DNA from 2 places in the Streptomyces sp. NPDC001922 genome. Region 1 is predicted to be linked to the other one. Evidence: riboswitches for the same ligand, from Rfam matches in the RefSeq annotation. Region 1 holds a riboswitch; the other holds the start of a gene.
What was found. Region 1 has a riboswitch for cyclic di-AMP ahead of ACFYYR_RS19340 (M23 family metallopeptidase). Riboswitches for the same ligand answer to the same signal wherever they lie in the genome.

Region 1 (5,664 bases):
CGGCCCTTCGTAGGTGTGGCGGGAGACCAGGTTGTAGTGCGGCTGGAGGGCCACGTACCGCGCCAGGCCCTCGCGTTCGGAGAAGAGCAGCGCCTCCTCCAGCCGCTCCGGGGTGATGTTCGACGCGGCGATCTGCCGGACCTTGCCCTCCCGGACGAGCGCGTCCAGGGCGGTGAGGAACTCCTCGACGGGGAGGGCGGGGTCGTCGTAGTGCGTGTAGTAGAGGTCGATGCAGTCCGTGCGGAGGCGGCGCAGCGACTGCTCGGCCGCTTCCTTGACGGTCTTCGCGGAGAGCCCCTTGTAGTCGGGGTGCGCCCCCACCTTCGTCGCGATCACGACGTCCGCGCGATTGCCGCGGGCGGCCATCCAGTTGCCGAGGACCGTCTCTGACTCGCCGCCGGCATGGCCCGGCACCCAGGCCGAGTAGGCGTCGGCCGTGTCCACGAAGTTGCCGCCGGCCGCGGTGTACGCGTCGAGAACGGCGAAGGACTCCGCCTCGTCCGCGGTCCAGCCGAAGACATTGCCGCCGAGGCAGAGCGGGGAGACGGTCAGGTCGCCGAGGGACTTGCGCTGATCAGCCATATCAGGCGTGAACGGCGGGACGGTGGGGCCTATTCCGTCGCCAACCGCGGTACGGGGGAGGCTGTTGTCGTTCCGCGGGCGGCTGCGCCGGGGCGCCGCGGACAGGCCGACAGCCCTGGTGTCGGGGGGACGTCACCAGGGCTGTCGGAGGATGCGGCGGCGGGCGCCGGTGGCGGGAGCGGCCGTCAGATGGAGAGGCCGCGGTCCCGCAGCCAGGAGGCCGGGTCGATCGGGGAGCCGCCGTCGGGACGGACCTCGAGGTGGAGGTGGGGACCGGTGACGTTGCCGGTGGCGCCGACGCGGCCGATGGTCTCGCCCGTGGTCACCTTGCCGGAGGTCTTCGTCATCGAGGAGAGGTGGCAGTACCAGACCTCGGTGCCGTCGTCGAGGGTGAGCACGATCCGGTAGCCGTACGCCCCGGCCCAGCCGGCCTGGGTGATGGTGCCGCCGTGGACCGCCTTGGCGGGGGTGCCGGTGGGGGCCGCGAAGTCCTGGCCGGTGTGGTCGTTGGACCAGAGGTCGCCGGCCTGCCCGAAGCTGGAGGTGAGGGTGTAGGAGGAGACCGGGACGGTGAACTCCTTGGCGAGCTTCGCCACCCGCTCGGCCTCGGCCTTCTTGCGTGCCGCTTCCTCCGCGGCCTTCTTCTTCGCGGCGGCGGCCGCGGCCTGCTTCCGCTCGGCCTGCTCGGCCTGCTCGGCGGCCTTCTCCGCGGCGGCCTTCTCCGCGGCCGCGCGCTCGGCCTTCTCGGCGGCGGTCTGCTGCTGCTCGGCCTGGCGCATGATGCGGGCGCGCAGCGCCTCGCCCGCGCCGGTGCCGTCGGCGGCCTCCTCCTCGGTGAGCCCGGCGTCGCTCAGCGGGGAGGCGGAGGCGACGGCGACCGGGGCCTGGTCCGCGTCGTCCGCGACCAGGGAGCCGATGCCGGGCAGGGAGGCGGCGTCGGGAAGCTTCTCCGAGACGTGGGAGAGGTCCGGCATGGAGATGGAGACCGGCGGCTTCTCCTGCGCACTGGCCATGCCGCCCGCGCCGACGGCGGCGAAGACGCCCACGCCGAGAACGGCGCCACTGCGGGCCATGCCGCCACCGCGCTGCTTGACGACGCGGTGCCGGCCGCGTATCGGGGCGACGGATTCCTCGGTCGGGTTCCAGTCACCCGCTGCGGCCGGGGGTTCCTCACCGAATCCGGGATCGAAACTCTGGGGTGTGTACGGGGATTCGGGGGCAGGCCTGTTGGACGCCACGCGGGCGCACTCCTTTCCTTCCTTCTCGCCTACCGGGTTAGCTGACGGGTTCGGAGCAGGAAGGTCTCCTACGGACCCCTCTGGGAGAGACGCCCGATTCACCCCAAGGTGTTGGTTCCCCGGTTCCCTGGGTGCAGGTGGTGCTGGTGTGTCCGGTGGTGCAGGCCCTGCGGGGTGGTGCTGTGTGTGCGGGATTCGGCGATGGCGCACGGTGCCGTCTCTTGTGACGGCTGGGACGACCGCGCTGCGTTATCGAACGTTAATAGGGCCGGGGCTGGATTCCAAGCGGTTCTCGTTGATCGTTAACAGATTGAGGCGGGAGCAATCCGGACATGTGCCGCCCAACAGGGGCGAGTTGATCCACTCCGCGAAACACGTTCCGGCTGATCGTGCGTCACTTGTTATGCGAAGTGATGCATTCCGGTCACGGACCGTAGGGTGCCGGGGCGGCGGCCCGGCCCTCGCCCGCGCCGCGGGTCAGCCCCACGGTCCGCCGGCGCTCCGGCTGCCGCCGCCCCGGCCGGCTGACCGCCAGCAGCGCCATGTCGTCCGCCGGCTCACCCCCGGTGTGCCGGGCCACGTCCTCGACGAGCGCGTCGAGGAGGGCGTCGGGCCCGGAGAACAGCCGGCCGTCGAGCCGCTGCGCCGGGTCGTAGAAGACGCCCTTCTCGTCCCGGGCCTCGGTCACGCCGTCGGTGAACAGCAGCAGGGTCGACCCGCGCGGGAAGTCGAAGGTGTCGATCTGCTCCGGCCAGGCCCCCAGATCCCCCATCCCGAGCGGGAGCGAGGCCACCCGCGGCTCGACCCCGCACACCGAGCCGTCGGCGGAGAGCAGCAGCGGCGCCGGGTGGCCGCGGTTGAGGACGCGCAGCGTGCCCTCGGGCGGCACCCCGTCGGTGGCGGAGGGGCGCGCGGCGCCCACCTCCGCCAGCACCGCGGTGGTGAAGCCCTCGAACCGGTCCAGGTCCTCGCCGCGCGCCTCGCGGGCCAGCGCCCGTTCGAGCCGGGCGGCGACCTCCACCAGATCCGGTTCCTCCTCCGCCGCCTCCCGGAAGGCGCCGATGACCACGGCGACCGCCGCGACGGCCCCCAGCCCCTTCCCCCGGACGTCGCCCACGATCAGGCGGACCCCGTGCGGGGTCTGCTGCACCGCGTAGAGGTCGCCGCCGATCCGGGCGTCGGCCAGCGCCGCCTCGTACCGGGCGGCGACCTGGAAGCCGCCGATGCGCTCGTCGGGCGTCGGCAGGACGGCGAGCTGGACCGCCTCGGCGATGCTGCGGGCCGACGCCAGCTGCCGGTCCCCGCGCCGCACCACCCGGTTGATGAACAGTGCGAGCAGGGCGACGGTCAGCACGGTGACCAGCTCGGTCACCGACTCGATGGCGCCCGCGTCGCCGTTGTAGAGGTGCAGGGCGACGACCGCTCCCCCGGCGGCGACCCCCGCCGCGGCCGTGGCCCGCAGCGAGAAGAACGGAGCGGCCACCAGCGGCGCGGCCGAGAAGAAGGGGGAGCCGGTGAACCGGGCCGGGGTCGAGAGGTCGAAGGTCAGCCCGCCGATGATCAGCAGCGCGGGCATCCAGCGGGCGATCAGGGACCGGCCTGCGAGGCGGTCGTCGTCGCGCCCGCGCTGGGCCCGAGCCCTGCCGCGGAGCCCGCGGCCCGTGCGGCCAGATCCCCCGACTCGCATCCCCACCTCGTGTCTCCTACCGTCCATGCGCGGCGCGGGAGCGGTACGGCACCGCCCCCTCAGGCTCACCGGTGACCGGCCGGACGGCGAATCGGCGTACGCCAGGTGATGGGCACCGGGCCACCCACACCCCATCCGTTATATCCGGTATGCCTGAAGAGCCCATTATTCCGCCTTTGGGGTTAGCGTCGTAAGTATGAAGAGCGCAGTACGCCGCACGGCCTGCTGGCCGGTGCTGGCGCTGTTGGCCGCCGCTCTGGTGCTGGTGGCCGTGATGGCTCCCGGCGCGCGGGCCGCGGACGGACTGGACAGCGCCGCCGCGGCCCTGAAACAGGGCCCCGTCTACGTCGACCCCCGGGCCGCGTCCCAGCTGCCTCCCGCGGACGCCAATGCCCTGGCGGACAAGATCAAGAAGGCGGACAAGCCGGTCTTCGTCGCCGTGCTCCCCGCCACCTCCGAGTTCCCCTCGTCGACCCTGCTGCAGGACCTGCGGACCAAGACCGGCATCACCGGTGTCTACGCGGTCGCGCTGGGCGACCGGTTCGACGCCGGCGCCGACTCCTCTGTGATGTCGCGCAACACGGTCGACAACCTCACCGGCGCCGCGGCCCGCTCCGGCGACGGCAACGTCAAGGCCACGGTCACCGGCTTCGTCGACCAGGCCATCGAGCAGGCGAACGGCCACGCCCCCGACTCGTGGAGCGGCGGCTCGAACACCGACACGGGCACCTCGACCGGCTACAACAAGGTCGGCGGCGCGGGCCTGGCGGTCACGTTCGGCATCCTCCTCGCGGTCGCCGGCACCACCGTGTTCCTGGTGTCCCGCCGCGGGAAGAAGCGCCGGGCCGAGCGGGAGCGGGTGCAGCTGGCCACGCTCCGTCCGGTGGTCGACGAGGACATCACCGCGTTCGGCGAGGAGCTCGAACGGATCGACTTCGACCCGTCCGCCCCGGCGACGGACGACGCGATGCGCGAGGACTACGCCCGCGCGCTGGACTGCTACGACCGGGCGAAGCGCGCGATGGACGGCGCCCGGCGGCCGGACGACGTCCGGGGCGTGACCCAGGCGCTGGACGACGGGCGGTTCGCGCTGACCACGCTGGAGGCCCGACGGGACGGGCAGCCGCTCCCGGACCGCCGTCCCCCGTGCTTCTTCGATCCGCGCCACGGCCCCTCGGTCCAGGACGTGCAGTGGGCGCCCGAGGGCGCGGGCGAGCGGAGCGTGCCGGTGTGCGCCGCGGACGCCGCCCGCATCGCGGACGGCGAGGAGCCGATGGGCCGCACCGTGGACACCCCCTCCGGCCGGCGGCCGTACTGGGAGGCCGGGCCGCTCTACAGCCCGTGGGCCTACGGCTACTTCGGCGGCGGCATCCTCCCCGGGCTGCTGGTGGGCACGCTGCTGGGCAGCATGCTCAATGCGCCGTACGCGTACGGGGCGGACGGCCTCGGGGACGGCTGGAGCGGCGGCGACTACTCCGGAGGCGACTTCAACTCGGGCGACTTCGGCGGCGGGGACGGCGGAGGCTTCGGCGGCTTCGGGGGCGGCGATTTCGGTGGCGGAGGGTTCTGAGGGCGTCGTGCGAGGTCCGGTGCCGCCGAGGCTGAACGGCGGGACGGGCTGAGCGCGTCCCGCGTCCGCGACCTGACCGGCTCCTCAGCGGCTCATTCCGTCGGAAGCGGCGCGCCGCAGGCCTCGCAGCGCACCGCACCGGCCCGCTCGTTCATCCGCCCGCACTCGGTGCAGACCCGGTGCAGCAGACAGGCGGCTTCCCCGCCCTCGTCCGAGGCGGCCGGCTGCGGCCGCTCCGGCTGCTCCGGCCCGGGCCCGATCCCCGCCCGCGCCTCGTCGTCCATGGCTGCCATGGAGCCATGAAACGGCACCCGGGCGGGGGGCGGCAACGGCCGCGGGCGCCCCGGTGGGCGCGGTGGAAGCCGGGCCGGGCGGGGGCGTCCGGGGTCCGGGCCGGGCAACGGGCGAACGGAGGCCGGGCAGGGTCCGGGCCGGGCCTGTGCGTACAGCGGGACACCGGGCAGGGACAAGCCTGCGGAAGCCATCCGCCGACCGCCCGGCGCCCGGCGCCGCCGACCGCGCGGGCCGGTCGGCCCACCGGGGCGCCGCCGTACGCGCCTCTCGGCCGGCCCACCGGGGCGCCGCCG
Region 2 (5,664 bases), on a different contig from region 1:
ACGGAAGCCCCGGGTGATTTCTCGCCGCTCTGGCGCTTCCCGGTGCGCGCATGATCGAAATGGCGATTGAGCCGGACCCGGCTGCGAGAGGGTGCTATGGGCCCGGTTACGCTCCGCCGCATGGACATATTGATCAATGTCTTCGTCGGCCTGCACATCATCGGCATCGCCTCGCTGCTCGGCGGATTCCTCACCCAGATGAAGGTGATGGGCCAGGGCACGGCGCGGTTCGTCCCCGCGATGCTGCACGGCGCCCTGACCATGCTCGTCACCGGCGTCGCGCTGGCCGGCCTGAACCAGGCCGACGGCCAGACCCTGAACACCGTCAAGCTCGGCGTGAAGCTCGCCCTGCTGGTCGTCATCCTCGCCCTGGTCTACGTGAAGCGGGACGAGGAGAAGGTCGAGAAGGGCGCCTTCGCCGCGGTCGGCCTGCTGACGGTCGCCAATGTGTTCATCGCGGTGCTCTGGACCTGATTTCCGGAGTCCGGAACCGGTCCCCGGCCGGCCGGGGCGGGGCACGGCCCGAGGCGCCCCCGCAACGGCCACCCGCCCCCGAACGCAGTGCGCCCCACCGGCGTTCCGGTGGGGCGCACTCCGCGTCGTCGGCCGGTTACGAAGGGCGGACGCTGCCGTAGATCGGCATGTAGGTGATCGCCTCGGTGCGGACGTTGGCGCCCGGCTTCGGGGCGTGCACCATCTGGCCGTTGCCCGCGTAGATCCCGACGTGGCTGATGTCGTCGTAGAAGAACACCAGGTCACCCGGCTTGAGGTCCTCGGTCGCGACCCGGGTGCCGACCTTCACCTGGTCCCACGTGGTGCGCGGCAGGGAGACCCCGGCGCTCTTCCACGCGGCCTGGGTGAGCCCCGAGCAGTCGAAGGAGTTCGGGCCGCTGGCGCCCCAGACGTACGGCTTGCCTATCTGCGCCTTCGCGAAGGCCAGCGCCTGGGCGGCCTTGGCCGAGGCGGTGCCGGAGTCCGAGTCCTGGCCGGTGCCGGTGGAACCGCTCGCGCTGTCGCCCTGCGCGGCCTCCTCCCGGCGCTGCTTCTCGGCCTGCTCCCGGGCCAGCTCCTCCGCCTTGCGCTGGGCCTCCTCCTGCTTCCGGCGCTCGATCGCCGCCAGTCGGGCCTTCTCCTCGGCGGTCAGGTCCGACAGCAGTTCGCGGGCCTCGGCGAGCTTGCGCTGCACGGTCCGCTTGCTGGCCCGCAGCCGGTCCTGCGATTCGGTGAGCGACTCCAGGCTCCGGGTGGCCCTGCCCCGCTGCTCGGACGCCTTCTCCTGCTCCTCCTGGAAGTCCGAGACGGCCCGCTGCTGCCGCTGGGTCATCCGGTCCATCAGGTGGTTCTGGTCGAAGTAGTCCTGCGGCTGCTCCGAGAGCATCAGGGTGGCGGTCGGCGCCATCCCGCCCTCGCGGTACTGGGCCGCGGCGAGGCCGCCGAGCTTGCGGCGGGCCTCGTTCAGCCGCTCCGTCCGCTTCGCGACGTCGTCGATCATCCGGTCGGTGCGGGAACGCTGGGTGTCGGTGCGTTCCTTGGCCTCGTTGTACTCCTGGGTGGACGACTCGGCCTGGCGGTACAGGTCGTCGACCTTCTTCTGGACCTCTTCGATGCTCTGCTGCGGCTCGTCCGGCGCGGCCTGCGCGCTCTGCGACAGCAGCGTCGCGGACGCCACGGCCGCGGTGGTGAGGCCGACGGCCGCGCGGCTGGAGCCGGTGGAGGCGAGAATGCTGGTCCGCGGTTTGCGGTGCGACGCCAAGGCGCGCGTCTCCTTCCGTGGACCGCCTACCGGGTTAGCTGTCGGGTTCGGGCGGATCGGAAGGCTGCCCTACGGCCCGTGCACGGTGCGTTCGAACTGCGTGCGGAGGGCCGATTCACCCCATTGTTGCTCTGTGGGTCCCCGGCTCCGGGTGCCTGAGGCAGGGCCGGACTCGGCGGAGGCCGCCCGTGCCGACGCGGTCGTCGGCGGGTGGTGCGAGCCGCCTGAGCGAGCACGGTAGCCAATGTGTGGGAGTGCTGTGAAGGCTGGTGTTCGATATGCCCGAAACCTTTTCGTGACCTGAGGTGTGAGCTCGATCATGCCGTCCCCGGTCTCCTGCCGGCCGGGCCCCACGGCCTGTACCTTGCCCGCCGGCGGACCGGCGGCGGCCGGAACGGGGCGGTCGCCGCCGCCGGGACGCGGGAACCGGTGTGGGCTGTCGGTCCGGCGGCCCAGGGTCTGTCTGACAAATAGCGCCGTCGCCCGTAGGGCCGCGGGGCAGGCGGGATTTGTCAGACAGGCCCTAGACTCGGTGGGCGATGAGCAGCCTCTTTGACGACAGCTTCCTGGCGGACCTCGAGCACTCGGGCGAGGAGCCCCCGCCGCCGCCCGAGGAGTCCGCGCACCCGCGGGAAGAGGTCCCCCACGACCTCTTCGAGGGGCGCTTCGACCACCCCGTCGAGCGGGACGCGTACTACCGCGACGGCGCGCCGAGGCCTGCCATCGACCCGGCCGCGCTGCTCGAGGGGCTGAACGAGCAGCAGCGCGCCGCCGTCGTCCACACCGGATCGCCGCTGCTCATCGTCGCCGGCGCCGGCTCGGGCAAGACCCGGGTGCTCACCCACCGCATCGCCCACCTCCTGGGCGCGCGCCACGTCCACCCCGGCCAGATCCTCGCGATCACCTTCACCAACAAGGCCGCCGGGGAGATGAAGGAGCGCGTCGAGGAGCTCGTCGGCCCCCGGGCGAACGCCATGTGGGTGTCCACCTTCCACAGCGCCTGCGTCCGCATCCTGCGCCGGGAGAGCAAGAAGCTCGGCTTCACCTCCAGCTTCTCGATCTACGACGCCGCGGACTCCAAGCGCCTGATGTCGCTGGTCTGCCGGGATCTGGACCTGGACCCGAAGCGGTATCCGCCCAAGTCGTTCAGCGCGAAGATCTCCAACCTCAAGAACGAGCTCATCGACGAGGAGACCTTCGCCGGGCAGGCCTCGGACCCCTTCGAGAAGACCCTCGCCGAGGCCTACGCGATGTACCAGTCGAGGCTGCGCGAGGCCAACGCCCTCGACTTCGACGACATCATCATGACCACGGTCCACCTGCTCCAGGCCTTCCCGGACGTCGCCGAGCACTACCGGCGGCGCTTCCGGCACGTCCTCGTCGACGAGTACCAGGACACCAACCACGCCCAGTACACGCTGGTGCGCGAGCTGGTCGGCACCGGGGAGACCGTGCCGGGCCAGGACGTGGCCGAGCTGTGCGTGGTGGGCGACGCCGACCAGTCGATCTACGCCTTCCGCGGCGCCACCATCCGCAACATCCTCCAGTTCGAGGAGGACTACCCGGACGCCACCACGATCCTGCTGGAGCAGAACTACCGCTCCTCGCAGACCATCCTCAGCGCCGCCAACGCCGTCATCGAGCGGAACGAGAACCGCCGCCCCAAGAACCTCTGGACCGAGGCCGGCGCCGGCGCGACGATCACCGGCTACGTCGCCGACACCGAACACGACGAGGCGCAGTTCGTCGCCGACGAGATCGACCGGCTGACCGACGCGGGCGACGCCCGCGCCGGCGACGTCGCGGTGTTCTACCGGACCAACGCCCAGTCCCGTGTCTTCGAAGAGATCTTCATCCGGGTCGGGCTGCCCTACAAGGTCGTCGGCGGCGTCCGCTTCTACGAGCGCAAGGAGGTCCGCGACGTCCTCGCGTACCTGCGGGTGCTCGCCAACCCCGAGGACACCGTGCCGCTGCGCCGGATCCTCAACGTGCCCAAGCGCGGCATCGGCGACCGCGCCGAGGCGATGATCGAGGCGCTGGCCGCCCGGGAGAAGGTCTCCTTCGCCCAGGCGCTGCGCCGGGTCGACGAGGCGTACGGCATGGCGGCCCGCTCCACGAACGCGGTGAAGCGGTTCAACACCCTGCTGGAGGAGCTGCGCACCATCGCCGAGTCGGGCGCCGGTCCGGCCACCGTGCTCGAAGCGGTGCTGGAGCGCACCGGCTACCTGGCGGAGCTCCAGGCGTCGACCGACCCGCAGGACGAGACCCGGATCGAGAACCTCCAGGAACTCGCCGCCGTGGCGCTGGAGTTCGAGCAGGAGCGGACCGAGGAGGACCCGGGCACCCTGGCCGAGTTCCTGGAGCGGGTCGCGCTGGTGGCGGACTCCGACCAGATCCCCGACGAGGACGAGGAGGGGGCCGGCGTCGTCACGCTGATGACCCTGCACACCGCCAAGGGCCTGGAGTTCCCGGTCGTCTTCCTGACCGGCCTGGAGGACGGCGTCTTCCCGCACATGCGCTCGCTCGGCCAGACCAAGGAGCTGGAGGAGGAGCGGCGGCTCGCGTACGTGGGCATCACCCGCGCCCGGGAGCGGCTCTTCCTGACCCGTTCCACCATGCGCAGCGCCTGGGGCCAGCCCTCCTACAACCCGCCGTCGCGGTTCCTGGAGGAGATCCCGGCCCAGTACCTGGAGTGGCGGCGCACCGGCCCCGCGATGCCGTCGGCGTCGGCGGGTGCCATGGCCGGGGGCTCCTCGCTCTCGTCCTCGCGGACCAAGGCGGGCCCGAGCGGCTTCGCCACACGCCGCACCACCGACCGGCCGGTGATCGCCCTCGCCGTCGGCGACCGGGTCACGCACGACCAGTTCGGGCTGGGCACCGTCATGTCGGTCGCGGGCAGCGGGCACGACGCCAAGGCGACGATCGACTTCGGCGACGAGAAGCCGAAGGTCCTGCTGCTGCGGTACGCCCCGGTGCAGAAGCTCTGACGGGAGCGGGAGCGGGAGCGGCAGCTGCGGGAGCCGGGGCCGGGGGCCCGACCCGGGCGGGGTGAGGCTGGGACCCGGCCTCCCGGGGTTGGGAGAGCCGGGGGCGGGCGGCCTCGCCTCCCGACGGATCAGGGGGCCGGCCGTCGGTCGACGATCGCTCGGTTCGTGACCGACAGCTGCTCCAGTGCCTGGCGCGGCCCTAGTTCGGGTCGAGGCCCTTGCTGCGCAGCCAGGGCAGCGGGTCGACGGCGTCGTCGCCGCCGGGATGCACCTCGAAGTGCAGGTGCGGACCGGTGGAGTTGCCGGAGTTGCCGGAGAAGGCGATGACGTCCCCCGCCTTGACCGAGCCGGAACGGATCTTGGTGCTGCTCAGGTGGCAGTACCAGGTCTCCGTGCCGTCGGGGGCGGTGACTATGGCCATGTTGCCGTAGGCGAGGTTGTACTGCGTGCGGACGGTGCCGTCGGTCGCCGCCATCACGGGCGTGCCGTAGCTGACCGGGAAGTCGATGCCGGAGTGCAGCGACATCCAGTTGACGCCCGCCTGCCCGAACGTCGCGCTGAGCCCGTGCTGTTCGACCGGGATCGCGAACTTCGGACGCAGCGCCTCCCGGCGCGCGGCCTCCGCCTCCTTGCGCTTCTTCTCCTCGAGCTGGCGCTGCTTGAGGTCGATGCGCTCCTGGGTGCGGCTGGCGCGGTCGGCGAAGTCGTCGGCGTCGGCGGAGAGCGTCGCCAGCTGGGTGTCCATCTTGTTGTTGGCCGCGGACGGTTTGACGGCCGCCGGATCGGGCGCGGCCTGGGTGGTCCTGGACTCGTCCGGGGTGCTGTTGCTGACGGACGCCGCCGCGATCCCGGCCACGCCCATCACGGCGACGGACGGAACGGCGACGGTGAGCAGGGCGGACCGGCGGGCGGGCATCCGGCGGC

Region 2: it holds a riboswitch for cyclic di-AMP, as region 1 does, so the genes downstream of both, ACFYYR_RS11400 (NlpC/P60 family protein) here and ACFYYR_RS19340 (M23 family metallopeptidase) in region 1, are expected to answer to the same signal.

What each region holds. Positions count from the first base shown of each region.
Region 1 is NZ_JBIASV010000009.1:380,033-385,696, reverse strand. Features, by position in the region: gene ACFYYR_RS19345 (aldo/keto reductase) at 1-582, opposite strand, end outside; gene ACFYYR_RS19340 (M23 family metallopeptidase) at 768-1,820, opposite strand; cyclic di-AMP (ydaO/yuaA leader) riboswitch at 1,832-1,973, opposite strand; gene ACFYYR_RS19335 (PP2C family protein-serine/threonine phosphatase) at 2,245-3,507, opposite strand; gene ACFYYR_RS19330 (hypothetical protein) at 3,704-5,077, shown strand; gene ACFYYR_RS19325 (hypothetical protein) at 5,170-5,370, opposite strand.
Region 2 is NZ_JBIASV010000005.1:324,614-330,277, forward strand. Features, by position in the region: gene ACFYYR_RS11395 (hypothetical protein) at 121-474, shown strand; gene ACFYYR_RS11400 (NlpC/P60 family protein) at 611-1,753, opposite strand; cyclic di-AMP (ydaO/yuaA leader) riboswitch at 1,762-1,941, opposite strand; gene pcrA (DNA helicase PcrA) at 2,293-4,740, shown strand; gene ACFYYR_RS11410 (M23 family metallopeptidase) at 4,940-5,664, opposite strand, start outside.